Regions from separate parts of the Exiguobacterium sp. U13-1 genome, predicted to be linked through region 3. Evidence: predicted binding sites of a transcription regulator. Region 3 holds the regulator's gene; each other region holds the start of a gene.
What was found. Region 3 encodes Rex, which represses fermentation and respiration genes when NADH is low (regulators of the CRP and FNR family bind a similar motif). Its sites were predicted from a motif close to TTGTGAAATATTTCACAA; they were not measured.

Region 1 (4,372 bases), 940 kb from region 3:
TAGCTGATCGCTTCTTTTACGACTTCGTCTGCTGAGACACGCCGTCCGCAACCGAACTCCCATGTATCCACGTTATGACAGTATTGACACCGTAATGGACATCCTTGCGTAAAGACGATGAATCGAATGCCAGGACCATCGACTGTTCCACATGATTCAACGGAATGGATCATACCATAGGTCATCTTGCTCACTTCCTTTCACATACTACACATCATTTTAGAGAGAACCGTGGAACGTTCGATTAATGACATCGATCTGTTGTTCGCGCGTCAGTTTAATGAAGTTCACGGCATAACCGGATACCCGAATCGTTAACTGCGGATATTGTTCTGGATGCTCCATAGCATCGAGTAACGTCTCACGGTCAAAGACGTTGACATTCAAATGGTGTCCTTTTGAAGTCGTACCACCCATATATCCGTCAAGTAATCCGACCGTATTGCGAATACGTGTGGTCTCATCCTTACCAAGTGCTTTTGGCACGATCGAGAACGTGTAGGAGATACCGTCGAGCGCATGCTCATATGGTAATTTTCCGACAGATGTCAGTGCGGCGACAGCTCCTCTAGTGTCACGTCCGTGCATCGGGTTAGCACCCGGTGCAAATGGTTCACCCGCACGGCGTCCATCTGGCGTATTTCCTGTCTTTTTACCGTAGACGACGTTTGAAGTGATCGTTAGGACAGACTGTGTCGGAAGCGCATTGCGATACGTTGGATGTTTACGGATTTTCTCCATGAACAGCGTCACGAGATCAACTGCCATCTGATCGACCCGTTCATCGTTATTTCCGAACTTCGGAAACTCGCCTTCGATCTTGAAATCAACTGCAATCCCATCCGCATCTCGGATCGGACGGACTGTTGCGTAACGGATGGCGGATAGACTGTCAGCGACGACCGATAAACCAGCGATACCGCATGCCATCGTCCGTAAGATTTCCGGATCGTGTAACGCCATCTCAATCCGTTCGTAACTGTATTTATCATGCATGTAATGGATGACATTCAGTGTGTTAACGTACAGTTCTGCGAGCCAATCGAGTTGACGATCATAAGCCGCCATGACGGTTTCGTAATCGAGTACTTCATCAAGCATCAATGGACTTGCGGGGGCGACTTGAATTTTGAGCTTCTCGTCCATTCCGCCATTGATTGTATAGAGTAATGCTTTTGCCAGGTTTGCTCGCGCACCGAAGAACTGCATCTGTTTCCCAATCTTCATCGCGGAGACACAACAAGCGATGCCGTAATCATCTCCATAAACCGGTAACATCAAATCATCGTTTTCATATTGAATCGAGCTTGAAACGATCGACATCTTCGCACAGAATTCCTTGAATCCGCGTGGAAGCTGAGTAGACCAGAGAACGGTTAGATTCGGTTCCGGTGCCGGACCAAGTGTCGAGAGTGTGTGTAAGAAGCGGAATGAACTTTTCGTGACGTTTGATCGCCCATCTTCACTCATTCCACCAATGGATTCCGTTACCCACGTCGGGTCACCCGAGAAGAGATCATTATAGTCCGGTGTCCGTAAGAATTTGACGATCCGAAGCTTCATGACGAAATGATCGACGAGTTCTTGTGCAGTCTCTTCCGTCAAGCGACCAGCCGCAAGATCACGTTCGACATAAATATCAAGGAACGTCGAGACTCGACCGAGTGACATGGCTGCCCCGTTTTGCTCCTTGATGGCAGCAAGATAGGCAAGATAGACCCACTGGAATGCTTCTTGTGCTGTTTCTGCAGGGCGGGAGAGATCGAAACCATAACGAGCTCCAAGCTCGGTCAATTCCGTTAATGCGCGCAACTGTTCATTCATCTCTTCACGGTCGCGAATCATCGATTCAGATAAGAATCCGCCACGTGCCTTTAAATCCTTCTTACGTTCTTCGATCAAGCGTGCCGTTCCGTACAAAGCAACACGACGATAGTCACCGATGATCCGTCCGCGACCATAAGCATCAGGTAATCCGGTGATAATGCCGGCTTTACGTGCAGCGCGCATCTCAGGGGTATAGGCATCGAAAACCCCTTGGTTATGTGTCTTCCGGTACTCGCTGAAAGTTTTCGTGACGGTCTCGTCTGCTTCAAAGCCATACGCAGCTAGGGCATCATTCACCATCCGAATCCCACCGTTCGGATGAATCGAACGTTTAAACGGTTCGTCAGTCTGTAAGCCAACGATTTTTTCAAGTGAGCGATTCAGATACCCTGCATCATGCGAGAGGATCGTTGATGGTGTTTTAGCATCGACGGCATACACACCACCACGTTGTCGTTCTTCATTCGTCAGCTGTAGAATTTGTTGCCAAAGCCGTTCCGTTGCTTGCGTCGGACCGACTAAAAAGTGATCATCTCCTGTATATTCCGTGCGATTGAGTCGGATGAAGTCTGCGACATCGATCGTCTTTACCCATTCACCAGACGTAAAGTTCGTCCAAGCACTCGTTTTTTCTAATAACATGGATACCACTCCTTTAATATTGAGCTAATCATCAGTTCCTTATGTGAATAGTGTAACAAAAGGAAGGGCTGATTCCCTTTACGTTCATGTGAATGTTTTAACAAGTGAACAAACGTTGATATGACGGGCTTTCTTTATTTCTGTATTCATATGAAAATAGTTTTAAAAAAACAGTTTTAGATTGCTAATTCAAGGTTTTTTGGAAACTGTATGAGTTGTTTTGAAAAAGATTCACTAGAACAGTTGAAACTGTGAGGAATGTCACGCTACGGTGCCTTGTATTTTTAAGACGTATCGTTGACAATGAAAAAGGGAATATAGAACGTGGAGGTGTGCCAAATGGAGTATGTATCATTAACACAACAAGGAGAGTATCAGTCAGGAGACTGGGTCTCGCTGAAAATCGGATCGGACGGTTCAACGCGAACGGGAATGATCACGGAATTCGAAAATGATGGATTCTGGATTCGGTTTGAAGACGATTTTGATTATGAAGACTTTATCGGCTATGATGAATCGTATTGGATTGCGTTTGTTCGTCGTCCGGTTGACGTAAAAGCGACGTATGCGAGTCTTGCGGAGTACCCGGCACTCGCTGCAGAATTACAGGATCGTGTCATCCAAGGGTTCGAAATTTTAGAAGAAGAAGCCGGTGAAAGCGAGATTCGATTCCACATTCGATTGCTCGACGCAGGAAATGAATATACACAGACATTACGGGGATACCGTGATGCATCAGGAGATCATGTCGAATACGTAACGGCATGATGGAATTAAGAGAGTAGGAGAAATCGTTATGAATTTTACAAAACCATTTTTACAGGAAGCATGGGAACGCGCACGCTTTACGGAGTTGATGCCTGTTCAAGAACAAGCGATTCCGTTGTTGCGCGAAGGAAAAGATGTCCTGGCGGAAGCGCCGACAGGAACAGGGAAGACGCTTGCCTATGTCATTCCAGCTTTAGAAAAGATTGAAGTAGAAGAACCACACGTGCAAGTCGTGATCACGGCACCAACACGGGAACTCGTCATGCAAATTCATCAAGTCATTCAATTGTTTGCTCAAGGAAGTGGGATCAAATCCGGTGCATTCATTGGTGGAGTTGAATTAAAACGGCAATATGAACGATTGAAGAAAAAACCGCAAATCATCGTCGGAACACCTGGGCGTCTCGTTGAGTTGATTGATTCGAAGAAGTTGAAGATGCATAAGGTGAAATTGATCGTCTTGGACGAAGCGGATCAAATCTATGAGAGTGGTATGAGTGACTCGGCGACGCGGATCGCAAACAGTGCACTACGCGATCGACAACTGGCATTCGTCTCAGCTACATTACCGGAACGGACAGCAGAATGGGGACGGACGCTTGCGAATAATCCTGAGACAATTCGGGTTGAGCGTGCCGTCAGCACACAAGTGACATTTGGTTATTTGGAGACTTCACGTCGTCAGAAGCCGGAATTGTTACGTCGTCTGGCGAACATGCAAGGATCAAAAGTGCTGACATTCATTAATAACCGCTCCTTCCTCGGACCATTGAATGGCGAGTTGAGTAAATTTTCATTGAAATACCGGATTTTAGACGCTGAAAAAGGAAAACGAGAGCGGATGGAGACATTGCGTTCTTATAAAAAAGGAGAGTTTCCGTTACTCGTTACGACAGGTCTTGCGGCACGTGGTTTAGATATCGAAGCAGTCACGCATGTCGTCCATTATGATTTACCGGAGTCGCTTGACGATTTCGTACACCGTTCAGGTCGGACGGGACGTGGAAATGCGAATGGAATGGTACTTGCTCTTGTTACGGATCAAGACTTAAAACACTTAAAAACACTTGCGAAGCAAATGGGCGTCGAGATGGAAGCAATGGAAATTTACCGTGGGGAAGTCATTCCAAAACGT
Region 2 (4,372 bases), 1.2 Mb from region 3:
GCGCGACGTATGAACACTCGAATGGTGGAACACGATCGTACCTGAAATCGTTTGACCGTCCATCTTGTGAATGAGACAGTTCTCACCTTCGATCGCTGTCCAAGCATATCCCCCCAGTTGTGATAAACGAAGTCGTCCTGTTGGTAAAATTTCTTTCACCATCGCTCCTAGTGTGTCGACGTGTGCCGTCAGTAACCGCGTGCGCGTTGAAGCACCAGGTAGTGTCGCTAAAATCGCTCCTTTTTCAAGCTTTCGATACGTGATCCCTTCTGCTACCAATCGCTTTTCTACATATGTAATAGCTTCTTTTGTCGAACCTGTTGGACTCGGAATCGAGACAAGCTCTTCAATCGTACGTATGACTTCTTTCATGTTCATTCGCTCCCTTTCAATCGGACTACGACGTGACATCCGCTTTGTTCTCATGATAACAAATATTCATTCTTTGCCGATACTGATATCCTACGGATACCATGCGAAAAAGCTGTAGCGCTTTTTTGCTACAGCTTCTTTCCACACCATCTCAAGAACTTAGACGTACTTCTTCATCCAAATATCATCACGATATGTGCCGTCTTCTAATTTTACGGAATCTGGATCTTCGGCATATACTTCAAAACCGAGCGACTCATAAAGATTTTGTGCGGCTTCGTTCCCTGATAAAACGGCAAGAATGACTTGCTCGACGTCCGGTAACTTCTTCGCTTCCTCGATTAAGGCTTCCATCAGAGCGCGACCAGTACCCCCACGATATTCAGGTGATACGTATACTCCGGAAATCATCGCTTTATGCGATTCACGTGACAATTCATATGGTTTGACCTGACCAAACCCAAACAATGTATCACCGTCGAACATACCAAGCCAAACCTCATCGGAGTCGGGTTCTCCCTCAAGTCCTTCTTGTACTTCGCGGAGCGGGGTTTGCTGTTCATCATCAAACGAATGACCGAATGCATCTGGATGATTTTTTAATCCCTCAAGGCGTAGATTCCAGTATTGTTCTGCATCCTCTTTAGTTAGTTTTCGAAAAGTATACATGACTGTCGGTTCTCTCCTTTTTGGGTATCATGACGTACAAAAAATGACGTAAAAACGCTTCTATCTCTTACTTAACCCTTTTCTAGTAAAATAAAACCTAGATTTTTCTCTTTTTACTACCGGACGAATAGATGTAATTATTAACGTGTTTGTTCTCCACATCAAAAAAACTCAAGTGTGGACAATATGAAGCAGGTCCGACACTTGAGTTTTTTGCTACTTTATTTCGTAACACCTTCATCATGATTCGTACGATTATCCTTGTAAGACGGGTTCAAGCGTCTGACGCAATACATCAGCAGAATGATGGAATTTCTTCAACTCTTCATCCGTCAATGAGACTTCAATGATTTCACGCACACCTTGACGATTGATGATGGCAGGAACTCCAATATGGATACCGGAAATTCCATACTGACCATCGACATGCGCACCGACCGTCAACAGACAGTTCTCATTTCCGAGGATGGCACGAACGATACGAACGAGCCCAAGCCCAATCGCATAATAGGTTGCCCCTTTGCGCTCGATAATATGATAAGCAGCATCTCGGACGTTGATGTAGATTTGATCAAGATCTGCTTGAGAATAACGATCGTCTTCAGCAAGTAGTTCATCAATCGTTTTTCCATAAATGCGGCTGTTACTCCAGGCAGCGAATTCCGTATCACCATGTTCGCCAAGAATATAGGCATGGGCATTTCGGGAATCAATGTGAAAGTATTCTCCGAGCATTTGACGCAGGCGCGCTGTATCAAGCACCGTTCCTGATCCAAATACGCGGGATTTCGGAAGACCAGAATATTTCCAGGCAAGATGCGCCATGATATCAACCGGATTAGAAGCCACGACGATGATACCATCAAAACCGGAATCCATGATTTGACGAATCATTTCTTTCATGATCAACGCATTCTTTGCAACGAGATCGAGTCTTGTCTCACCTGGTTTTTGTGGAGCGCCTGCCGTGATGACGACGACTTCCGCTTCGCGGCAGTCCGCGTAGTCTCCAGCCCATATTCGCATCGGTGAAGAGCTAAATGGTGTTCCGTGGTTTAAGTCCATTGCCTCGCCCTCTGCTTTGGCTTTGTTGACATCAATGATGACAAGTTCTTCACAAAGTCCAGCTGTTGACATCTGATAGGCAAAGCTTGAACCGACTGCACCAGCTCCAATGAGGGCTACTCGTGTCACTTTCGCATGTAATTCCATATCGTTATGTCCACCCTTCCATTCGTCCTAAGAGTTTGTTAACTATCTCACAAGTAAATTGTAACATCTTTCACATTATTTGTATCATGTGAAATTAATCACATTTGTCCATTTTGTGTCATTGATATCCTAACATAAGGAATTACATGCTCACATACTTTCCAGTTACCAAAATCGAACGATGATAAACCCGATTCCGCTTGCCAAACCACTCGTTAAGACATTGACAGCATCATTCCCTAAAAATCGAATGCCTGAAACGTAAGCTGTCGGTTGACCATGGTGCTCTCGCTTTTCCGTGTATTCCCCACAAACCGTACATCGATAAACGCGTTGCCCTACCGCTCCAAATAGTGTATCCAGTAGGCTCCCGAGTACACCGATGCTTGTTACGAGTAAGACGTGTCTTAAAGAAAGAGAAAATATCCAATGCGCTGCTACAGCGATGAACGCAGCTCCTGCGATCGTACCGATCGTTCCAATCAGCGACATCGCTCCACTCGTTCCTGCTGCTACCCGTCGTAACGTTTTGAGAGACCACGGATCACGTCTTGAGAGCGGTCCGATTTCAGATGCCCACGTGTCAGCATTCGATGCTGCGATGACGAATAGAAATAACAAGAGATACGCAAAATCCATCGTCATGGCATACGCTAAGGCAGCAACGAACGCTACCCCTCCATTCGCAAGGACTTGCCATCCGTCACGCGCGCCGTCTTTCTCAACGATGGAGTCGACCGATTGTTTTCTAGATCGTCCGACCTTCGATAACAGACTCGAGCTACCAAAGAAGAGTAAGAGTACTACTAATCCTTGCCAACCGAATCCGAATGAGACACCACTACCGACAAGCAGGGTCATGATAGCACCACTTGTCGTCAATAAACGAAAAGATCGTCCGGTCCAAGCAAGCAATAGACAAAACAAAATGGTCGCGCTCAACATCGGATGACCTCTAATTCAGTGACGATCAAGTCAACGGGGATATCAAAGGCTTCCACTTCGAAATCTGGAAGAAGTTGTTCAGAAAAGGCAATCGATACTTTACATCCTGTATATGGCACGAGTGCACGATCGTAATAGCCTCCTCCCCATCCTAAACGATAGCCGTCCCGACGATAGGCGCGACCCGGAACGAGGCAGAGCTCTGCTTGATCAAGTGAGGCGCGACGTGCTGAAGCGATCGGTTCAGCAATCCCCATCTGATTTGCTTGCAGTTGATCTTCTGGTCCATGTTCATAAAAGACCATCTCGTCTCCGACTACTTTTGGTATCAAGACCGTCTTGCCCTCTTGCCACGCTTGTTCAATCAGCATTCTTGTATCACATTCATTTCGAAAAGCTAACGTGATCGCGACACAGGTCGCTTGTTGCCATTCAGGTAGTAACAAGACATGTTCGTGAATCAATCGTTCCTTTTCCGCACGGTTCTCCATCACATCTAGTCGTTCTTTGATCAGACGGCGTACTTCTTGTTTGTTCATAGTTGTCTTCCTTTCCACAAAAAAAGCCATCACACGAAGTGACGGCTTCCATCTCAATTATTTCACTTCACGGTGAAGTGTGTGCTTACGGAGACGTGGGTTGTATTTCTTCAACTCAAGACGCTCTGGGTTGTTACGCTTGTTCTTTTTAGTGATATAAGTACGGTCACCAGTTTCAGTGCAAGCTAATGTGATTTTAACGCGCATGGGATTCCCTCCTATCTAGCTCTCGATGTATCAAGTGATTTTGCTTTACATAAGGTTAAGCATACTCAAGTATCGTACCAAGAAAGGAAAGGAATTGCAACTGTTCATCCGTTCTTTTTCGGATTCGTCACGTGTTGATATGGTTTTTCAAGGTTCTCTTCAAAACGCAACGGCTTCTTTTCGACGTGATACTCTTGTTCCACCCCGTGACGTGACTCTTCTCGTTCTAGATAAACGATCGCTGATTGGCGCAACGCGTCTCCTTCAAGTCGTTTTAAAGCAACGACTAGACCGCCTGAACGATCAGGCGAACGCTCACTTTCGATATCGTAGACGTTACTGACGAGTGGTAACTCTTTGATCTTAGCGATGGCTTGGGCAGCTGATGCGGTCTCCATGTTGAAATTGTGGATGACTGCGAAATCAAC
Region 3 (4,372 bases):
CAGGAGCGTACAGCATAATCCCGAAAGTAAACTGACGAAAAGACCGCTCCATGTTTGGATGACGAGACCGATCATACAAGAAATCAGGAGGAACAAAGGAAGCGCGGCATTAAAAGCATCCGGTCGGATGAAGGTGGACACGTAGTCCGCATACATCGGTACGAAATAAAGGATGCCGGATAGCAGTCCTTGAATCAAGTTAATGAAAAAACTTTTCGTCCGCATCAGTGTTGGTTCTCCCATCGTTCCATCAATTCGAGCAGATCGACATCAATCTGATCACGTTCTGCTGAAAGAGCTGTCGCTTTCGGAATATCATTGAAGACTTCCGGTTCACAAAGCAACTGTTCAATTTCTGCCGAACGCTGTTCGAGCCGCTCGATGTCTTGTTCGAGCTGTTCGATTTGCTGACGGCGCTTGCGTTCTTCTTTCTGTGCTTCCTTGTCGATCGTCTTCGACGCCGTGACTTTTGCGGCTTTTGCTTCCTCCGCTTCAAGACGCGCAATCTCTTCTTGCTCCGCCTTCTTCTCCGTGTAGTACGAATAATCACCGAGGTATTCCGTCACGCCCGCTTCACTCATCTCAATAACGCGTGTCGCGATCCGGTCGATGAAGTAACGGTCGTGAGAGACAAATAACAGCGTTCCTTCGTAGTCGACGAGGGCGTTTTCGAGGACCATCTTCGAATCCAAATCCAAGTGGTTCGTCGGCTCATCGAGGACGAGGACGTTCGTCTTCCGGAGTTTCAGTTTTGCGAGTGCGAGACGTCCGCGTTCGCCACCGGATAACTCATGGACGATCTTGAAGACATCGTCACCGCTAAACAAGAATTGCCCGAGGACAGAACGGACTTCTTGTTCACGCATTAGTGGCCATTCGTTCCAAATCTCATCGATGACACGGTTCCGGTCATTGAGTTCCGCCTGCTCTTGATCGTAATATCCGATCGAGACGCCGGTACCGAACCGGAAATCACCGAATAGGGGGCGTAAGCGACCGACGAGAACTTTCAAGAGCGTCGACTTTCCGATTCCGTTTGGTCCGACGAGTGCCAGTGATTCGCCGCGTTGCAAGCGGAACGTGATGTCTTTTGAGACAGCTTCTTCGTAACCGATCGCCAGTTGATTGACTTGAAGAACATCGTTCCCGCTCTGTTTTTCAATTGGGAAGGACAGGACCGTGCTACGTTCATCCCCATCTGGTCGGTCGAGTCGGTCGACCTTCTCGAGCCGTTTCCGGACACTTTGGGCACGTTTTGTCGTCGTCGCCCGGGCGATGTTGCGTTGAATGAAGTCCTGCATCTTTGCGATTTCTTCTTGTTGCTGTTCGAACTGTTTCATTTCTTGATCGTACAAGGCCGCTTTTTGTTCCAAGTACTTCGTGTAGTTCCCGGTGAACTTACGACAGACATTGCGCGACAGCTCATAGACGACATTGACGACTTGGTCGAGGAAGTACCGGTCGTGTGAGACGATCAGGACGGCGCCACGATAACCGCCGAGGTAACTTTCGAGCCAAGCGAGTGTATCGATATCAAGGTGGTTGGTCGGCTCATCAAGAATGAGGAGCTCTGGTGCTTGCAGAAGCATCTTCGCTAAGGCGAGTCGTGTTCGTTGACCACCGGATAATGTCTGAATCCGGCGCGAGTAATCATCCGGATAAAAGCGCATGCCGTGCAAAACGGAGCGGATATTCGCTTCGAACTGATAACCACCGGCTTCTGAGAAGTCGTGTTGCGCTTGATCGTACGTCTTCAAGAGACGATCGTAAGCGACCGGGTCGTTCAAGATATGCTCCATGCCCATTTCGATTTCCATCCGGCGCAGTGTCCGTTCTTGTTCCTGGAGATGTTCGAAGACGGTCAGCATCTCGTTCCAGATCGTCTCATTCGATTCGAGACCACTGTCTTGTGCGAGATAACCGATTTTGACATCCTTGCCTTTCATGATGTCACCCGAGTCATGACTGAGTTCACCAGCGATGATTTTGAGCAAGGTCGATTTACCGGCACCGTTTCGTCCGACGAGCGCAATCCGATCTCGCTCTTGTACTTCCAGTTTGATATTTTCTAAAATCGGCTCGACGCCGAATGATTTCGAGAGTTGATTGACTTGTAAGAGTATCATTTCCATCCATCCTTCCACCCTTTAGTCTATCACGAACAAAAGCGCGAGGTCCTGCGGAATATATTATTTGTGACTCTATGTGAAGTGGTTTACAATCAAGGAGAGTAGAAAGCTTTTTGCAAAGATTTGGGTGCCACGATGGATGTGGCCGAAGGGGGAACTGCAGGATGAATGGACCAGACACAAAAATTCCACAAGCGACAGCAAAACGGTTGCCGCTATATTATCGCTTCATCCAAAGTTTATACAATTCAGGCAAGCTCCGCGTCTCTTCTGCTGAGTTAAGCGAGGCGGTGAAGGTTGATTCAGCAACGATTCGTCGCGATTTTTCCTACTTTGGGGCATTAGGGAAGAAGGGGTATGGATATAACGTTCAACATCTCTTAACGTTTTTCCGCAAAACCTTGAATCAAGATGAGGTGACGAATGTTGCCTTAATCGGGGTCGGTCATCTCGGAACAGCGTTTGCAAATTATAACTTTTTAAAGAATAATAGTACTCGGATAGTCGTTGCGTTTGATGCGGACGAAGAGAAGGTCGGAACAACGACGCATGACGTTCCAATCTATCATGTTTCGGACATGAAAGAACAAATCGAAGCGAATCAGGTCGATGTTGCCATCTTGACGGTTCCATCGCAGTTCGCACAGTCAGTAGCGGATGAGTTAGTCGAGTATGGTGTGACAGGCATCCTGAACTTTACGCCAGCGCGGTTGAACGTGCCAGCGAGCGTCCGGGTCCATCACATCGATTTATCGATCGAGTTGCAGTCGTTAGTTTATTTCATGAAGCATTATTCGCAATCAGCTGAAGGAGTGAAATCATAATGGAAAACCTTATCCCGCTCACACTAGGTATCGGACCAGCGAGCATCGGATTAATCGCGGTCGTCGCGTTGATCATCTTCGGACCGAAGAAGTTACCAGAATTCGGACGCGCTGCGGGTCAGACATTGAAAGAGTTCAAGAATGCTACGAACGGCATCATGGACGACGATAAAAAGGACGAACCGAAAGAGAAGTGATTGAATCATGACGGTTGATCAAGAGCAAAGCATGACGTCGCACCTTGACGAACTGCGCAAGCGGATCGTCTGGTCGCTTATCATCGTCGTCGTCCTGTTCGCTGTCGCATTTCCGCTCGTCCGACCGCTCGTTCGCTTCTTGCAAGCGGACTTAAAAGAGCTCGGCATCGGTTTGAATGCCTTCAACGTCGCCGATCCTTTAATGTTGTATTTGAATCTTGCGTTCATCATTGCGCTGATTTTAGCGTCACCGTTCTGGATGTATCAACTCTGGGCATTCGTCCGACCAGGACTTTATGACAAGGAGCAAAAAGCGACATTGACGTATATTCCGGTCATCTTCTTTCTGTTTTTGGCTGGCGTAGCCTTCTCGTATTTCTGGTTGCTTCCCTTCTTGCTTGAAGTCTCAACGGATCTCGGGAAAGAGCTCGGAATCGAACAAGTCATCGGAGTCGAGAACTACTTCAGTTTCTTAATCCGGTTGACGATGCCGTTCGGTCTTCTGTTCCAATTGCCGGTCGTGACGATGTTCCTGACACGTCTTGGTCTCGTGACGCCATATTTCATGCGAAAGAATCGGAAATATGCGTACTTTGCGCTGTTCGTCGTTGCGGCATTGATCGCACCGCCGGACGTGACGTCACACTTGATGATCTCGGTTCCATTGTTCGTTCTCTATGAGATCAGCATCTTGATTTCTGCGCGGACGTACAAAAAGGTCTTGATCCTCGAGCAACAGGCAGAGCTTGAACGACAGGCGGACTTGATGCGTGAATTGAATAAATGAATCGTGAATTCCTTCCGACGATTTTGGAAGGGATTCTTTTTTAGGAAAGCGTTCTTTTTATATTGATAAAGCAGTTAGTGATGCGTATACTAAAGATAATTCATGGGGGCTTAGCTCAGCTGGGAGAGCGTTTGGCTGGCAGCCAAAAGGTCGTCGGTTCGATCCCGATAGTCTCCACCAATACCAAATATCTAACTCCTCGAAGCGTCGAGGAGTTTTTATTTTACTCCCAGTTAAATTCCTTACAAATATAAAATGTCATGTAAAACAAATAAATTAAAAAAATAGACAAATATAAATTGTTTATTTCCATTAAATTCATTAAACTAAATATACAGAATTTTCGTTTAACTGTTTTATCAGTAGTACTACTATGGTTTTACAGAAAAGGGGAAAACGAACGCATGAAGAAGAAGATTGCACTTATGGCAGCCG
Region 4 (4,372 bases), 450 kb from region 3:
AGCGGCTCGAGTCTCCGGTAGAACGACGTCCGGATATCACTGAGGATCGTAAACGTCGCTCGGTGCGAATAATAACGTTCCGCATACCGACTGACAGCACGCGTCAGACTCGAGATTTTTTGCAGGGCAATCAGGACGGCGAGTGTCTGGATTGGTGGCAACAAGGCTGCCTTTGAAATCAGGTAACCACTTGCTGCGAATAAACCGACCGCTGTCACCCCGGCGAGGACACCGAAGAAGATCGACCAGGCGATATCGCGTTTTTGATGCACCATCAACCGAAAGACTCCTAGTAGTTCCTTCATCGTGTTTCCTCCCCTCTCTGGACGCTACGCATCCGAGCATATTCCGAATCACGTCCAAGCAGTTCATCGTGAGTGCCACGATCGACGATTCGTCCGCCATCGAGGACGACGATTTGATCTGAGCGCTCGATCGTATGCAGGCGGTGTGCGACAGTAATGACTGTCGCTGCTTGTCCAAGCTGTTCGATCGCTTGTTGAAGCAGTCGCTCCGTTTTGACGTCGAGTCCTGTCGTCGGTTCATCAAAGACGATGACGTTCGGTCGTTTCAAGAACGCGCGTGCCAACGCAACGCGCTGTTTCTCGCCACCTGATAGACCATGTCCACCTTCTCCGATCACCGTGTCGATCCCTTCAGGTAACGTCGCAATCAGCTCCTCGAGCCCTGCCACCTGCGCCGCCTCAAAAATCTCTTCCGGTGTCGCTTGACGGAGTTCACCGATTGCGATGTTTTCTGCCAGCGTTCCGGCATACAGATACGGATGCTGCGAGATGTAGCTCAACTGACGGAACCAGCTCGCTTCCGCCACCTGACTGCGCTCGATTCCGTCGAGCAGAATCCGTCCTTCTTTTGGATCCGCGAGTCCGGCAATCAACTGTAAGACAGTCGACTTACCGGCACCACTGCGACCGATCAACGCCACTTTTTGATATGGTTCAATCGCGAGTGTCACGTCTTGTAAGGCAAAACGTCCTTCTTGATACGTAAAATCAACTTCATCCAAGACGATTCGTGGTGGACGGTTCATCGAAAGTTCTGATTGACCGAAGGCAACGGGACGATCGTCTGCCGTCAGTTCGGCTGCGATCTGTTTCGCTGCCGCGACACTACCGCGTCCGGTATGGAAGGCAGCCCCCATCTCTTTTAAGGCAAGATAGTACTCTGGTGCTAACACGAGCATCAGGAACGCCGGAATGAAGGTGATGCTTTGGAACAGAATCAAGCGCAGACTGACCTCAAGTGCGATCATTCCCATGCTGAGCATCGAGATGAACTCAAGCATCAGCGACGACAAGAAAGCGAGCTTCAAGACCGTTAACGTCGCATCCCGGAAATCAAGACTGCTTTTTTCGATGACGTCACGTTGTCGTTTCGCGCGACCAAATAACTTCAAGGTCGTCAATCCCTGCAACGTATCAAGAAACGTTCCTGAGAACGCCGTCATCTTCTCGAGTTGAGCATCGGCCCGCTTTTGCGTCATGATGCCGATGATGATGTAAAACAACGGAATGAACGGTGCCGTGATCATCATGACGAGACCGGTGATCCAGTCATAGCTGAATGCCGCGATCAAGACCATCAAGGGAACGATTGTCGTCTGGACGACTTTCGGCAAGTATTGACTGTAATAGCTGTCCATCTCGTCTACGGCATCGAGCAAGACACTGACCTTCTGTCCCGCTTGCCCTTGTAGCATCATCTCGACCGAGCGACCTGTGTATTTCGCAACGAGCGCTTCCCGGAGTGCCTGCTTCATGTGCGCCGATAACGTCGTACCGAGACGACCGTTCCAATACGTCACGGCGACCCGGAGCAACAGCATACCGAGAACGACGAGCAGTAACGGAATGACGGCTTCAAACGGTTGCTCTTTCAGGAAAATTCGATCGACCGTCAACACGATGCCGTACGATTGACCGACGACCGCAACCCCCATCAGGAAAGCCGCAATGATGAATTGAATGAGAATACTGCGTGGAATCTGAACGATTCCTTTTAATGGATTCATATACAAACGTCCTTTCACAAAGTGTGAACGACTTTTAGTGAATATTTTCACATATCGTACATTTAGTATACCGAATCCGGAACGGGGATGCCATGCAGATGCTGTCGAAAAGGTGTGACGGTTTTGTGAGAGCATATGACTCGACAGTTCTTTCGAATAAAACTATTATAGACATACATTATCCACGTTTAACGAAAGGAGACTTCTCATGCAAATGAAAACCGGGGTCGAGCAATCCGTCTATGCGATGTTGCTCTTGACCTTTCTTCCGGATCGCGCCGTTTTGCCTGGTGAATTCATCAGCCAGCAACTCGGTGCCTCGCCAACCTATTTTCAAAAGCTCTTACGAAAACTCGTCCAGGCGGATCTATTGTATTCCGTACCCGGTGTCAAAGGGGGCTTTCGCTTACGACGTCCGGCAGACGAAATTCAAATCTTTGACGTCTATCAAGCGATCGAGGGCAAACAAACGTTGTATGCGTCAAGCGGTGTCTTTGAGGATTTGATGGGAATTCAGGAACAGGAAATCGGGCTACTCTCGAATCTGATGACAGAGGCAGAAGATGCGTGGCAATCGACGTTGAAGCGCGAGTCGATCGGCTCGATCCGTCAAGCGATCGATGCCTCCTGTCCACCGGAACATTTAGAACGGTTGCATGCGTTAATCACAGACCGGATGATGACACTTTAATGAATAGAAAGAGGTTTTTACTATGGTATTGAATCGTTATTTCGACTTATTCGACGCGTCACGCACGGACGCACAAGCTTTCGAGGATCTCGTTTCCTTATTCACGACAGACATCACGTTCGTCCTGAACGGACAACCAAAGCACGGCATCGACGCCTGGAAACAGTTCGTCCGTCATGTGTTCACGGCGAATCAAGACATTAAGCACATGTACGCAGGCTGGGAAGAAACAACACCAGGAACATATGAAACACGCTGGGCAGTTTGCGGAAAACGGGCAGACGGTAGTGTCTTCACGCAAGACGGAAAAGATATCGCACGTCTTGATGAAAACGGACGGATCGCTTACCTGGAGAACGTTCCAGATGACCCGACGATGTTCCGTTCATAAGATTACTTTTAAACAACGAAAACCTGTGTTCTAGACTGACCTAGCAATATGAGACACATATAAAAAACCTTGATTAGGCTGCCTGTACACCGTATTTTTTCGGTGTCAGGTAGCCTAATTTTTCTTGGATTCGTTCTTCGTTATAGTAATTTAAGTAATTAGTAACGCGTTCAGAGACCTCATGGTCTCTTAGTGAATTAAATTTGACGTACTGGAATTCCTCGGACTTTAAATTAGAGTGGAACGATTCGATAACTGCGTTGTCCCAACAGTTTCCTCTACGAGACATGCTGCTTGTTAGGTGATTCCTTTTAACGAATTCTTGAAAGGCGTATGACGTATAGACACTTCCTTGGTCCGAATGAAGGATGACCCCTTCGGGATAGTTTCGATTCTCAAGCGCTATCTTCAACGTATCAATCACAAGAGACGTTTGTTGATGCTCGTATAACTTGTATGCGACGATTTCGTTATTAAAAAGATCCATGATGATGGAAAGATATTTCGTCGTGCTGCCGTATTGGATATAGGTGATATCCGTCACCCACTTTTGATTCGGTTTACTTGCTGTGAAATCGCGCTTGATGAGATCCGGTGCCGTTATGATGCGCTCACCTTGAGACTTCCATCTTCGCTTCGGCTTGATCCGACATTGGAGATGGTGTTTTTGCATGATTTTCTGTACGGTATTCCGATTGGCTTTTAACTGATAGATTTGCTGTAATAATGCCTTTATTTTTCGATGTCCATTCCGATACTTCGTCTGTTTACTTAGTTCAATGACGGTTTTTTCGAGCACTGAAGGTGCTTTAACAGATTCCTTAATCCAACGGTAATAGCTTGCTCTTGGTACATTCAAAGCGCTAAGAATGGCGGTGATTGTATACTTTCTCCGAAGAAACTCTACAATTTTTATGACTACTTCTTTCTCAACTCTCTTTCGATTTCCATGTACTTTTTTAAGATCTCATTTTCCATCTTCAGATGTGACATTTGTCGTTCTCTCTTGTCATCCTCACTCGCAGAATCTGGACCATGTCCATAGGTATATTGTTTACCGATTGGCTGATCAAATCGATAATGTTCGTTAGAGCGATACCATCTCATCCATGTTTTGATTTGAGATTCATTTTTGATTCCGTACTTCTCCATGATTTCTCTCGTCGTTAACTTACCACTCAGCTTATCTTTGACTACTGCCCATTTCACTTCACTTGAATATACGTTTTTGCCCATGCAAAAACACCTCCGATGTTAG

Region 1: the regulator Rex is predicted to act here: its motif matches at 2,556-2,573, upstream of pflB (formate C-acetyltransferase).
Region 2: the regulator Rex is predicted to act here: its motif matches at 2,340-2,357, upstream of ESP131_RS06980 (L-lactate dehydrogenase).
Region 4: the regulator Rex is predicted to act here: its motif matches at 2,068-2,085, upstream of cydD (thiol reductant ABC exporter subunit CydD).

What each region holds. Positions count from the first base shown of each region.
Region 1 is NZ_CP015731.1:1,099,468-1,103,839, forward strand. It holds gene pflA (pyruvate formate-lyase-activating protein) at 1-185, opposite strand, end outside; gene pflB (formate C-acetyltransferase) at 220-2,469, opposite strand; gene ESP131_RS05620 (hypothetical protein) at 2,809-3,237, shown strand; gene ESP131_RS05625 (DEAD/DEAH box helicase) at 3,266-4,372, shown strand, end outside.
Region 2 is NZ_CP015731.1:1,377,621-1,381,992, reverse strand. It holds gene ESP131_RS06990 (M42 family metallopeptidase) at 1-372, opposite strand, end outside; gene ESP131_RS06985 (GNAT family N-acetyltransferase) at 532-1,041, opposite strand; gene ESP131_RS06980 (L-lactate dehydrogenase) at 1,297-2,253, opposite strand; gene ESP131_RS06975 (DUF92 domain-containing protein) at 2,419-3,198, opposite strand; gene ESP131_RS06970 (5-formyltetrahydrofolate cyclo-ligase) at 3,192-3,737, opposite strand; gene rpmG (50S ribosomal protein L33) at 3,795-3,944, opposite strand; gene ESP131_RS06960 (1,4-alpha-glucan branching protein domain-containing protein) at 4,049-4,372, opposite strand, start outside.
Region 3 is NZ_CP015731.1:160,607-164,978, reverse strand. It holds gene ESP131_RS00820 (hypothetical protein) at 1-243, opposite strand, end outside; gene ESP131_RS00815 (ATP-binding cassette domain-containing protein) at 225-2,126, opposite strand; gene ESP131_RS00810 (redox-sensing transcriptional repressor Rex) at 2,294-2,953, shown strand; gene ESP131_RS00805 (twin-arginine translocase TatA/TatE family subunit) at 2,953-3,150, shown strand; gene tatC (twin-arginine translocase subunit TatC) at 3,158-3,937, shown strand; tRNA gene ESP131_RS00795 (tRNA-Ala) at 4,042-4,117, shown strand; gene ESP131_RS00790 (S8 family serine peptidase) at 4,342-4,372, shown strand, end outside.
Region 4 is NZ_CP015731.1:613,700-618,071, reverse strand. It holds gene cydC (thiol reductant ABC exporter subunit CydC) at 1-305, opposite strand, end outside; gene cydD (thiol reductant ABC exporter subunit CydD) at 302-2,032, opposite strand; gene ESP131_RS03330 (Rrf2 family transcriptional regulator) at 2,241-2,723, shown strand; gene ESP131_RS03325 (nuclear transport factor 2 family protein) at 2,746-3,114, shown strand; one part of gene ESP131_RS03320 (IS3 family transposase) at 3,188-4,074, opposite strand; one part of gene ESP131_RS03320 (IS3 family transposase) at 4,074-4,350, opposite strand.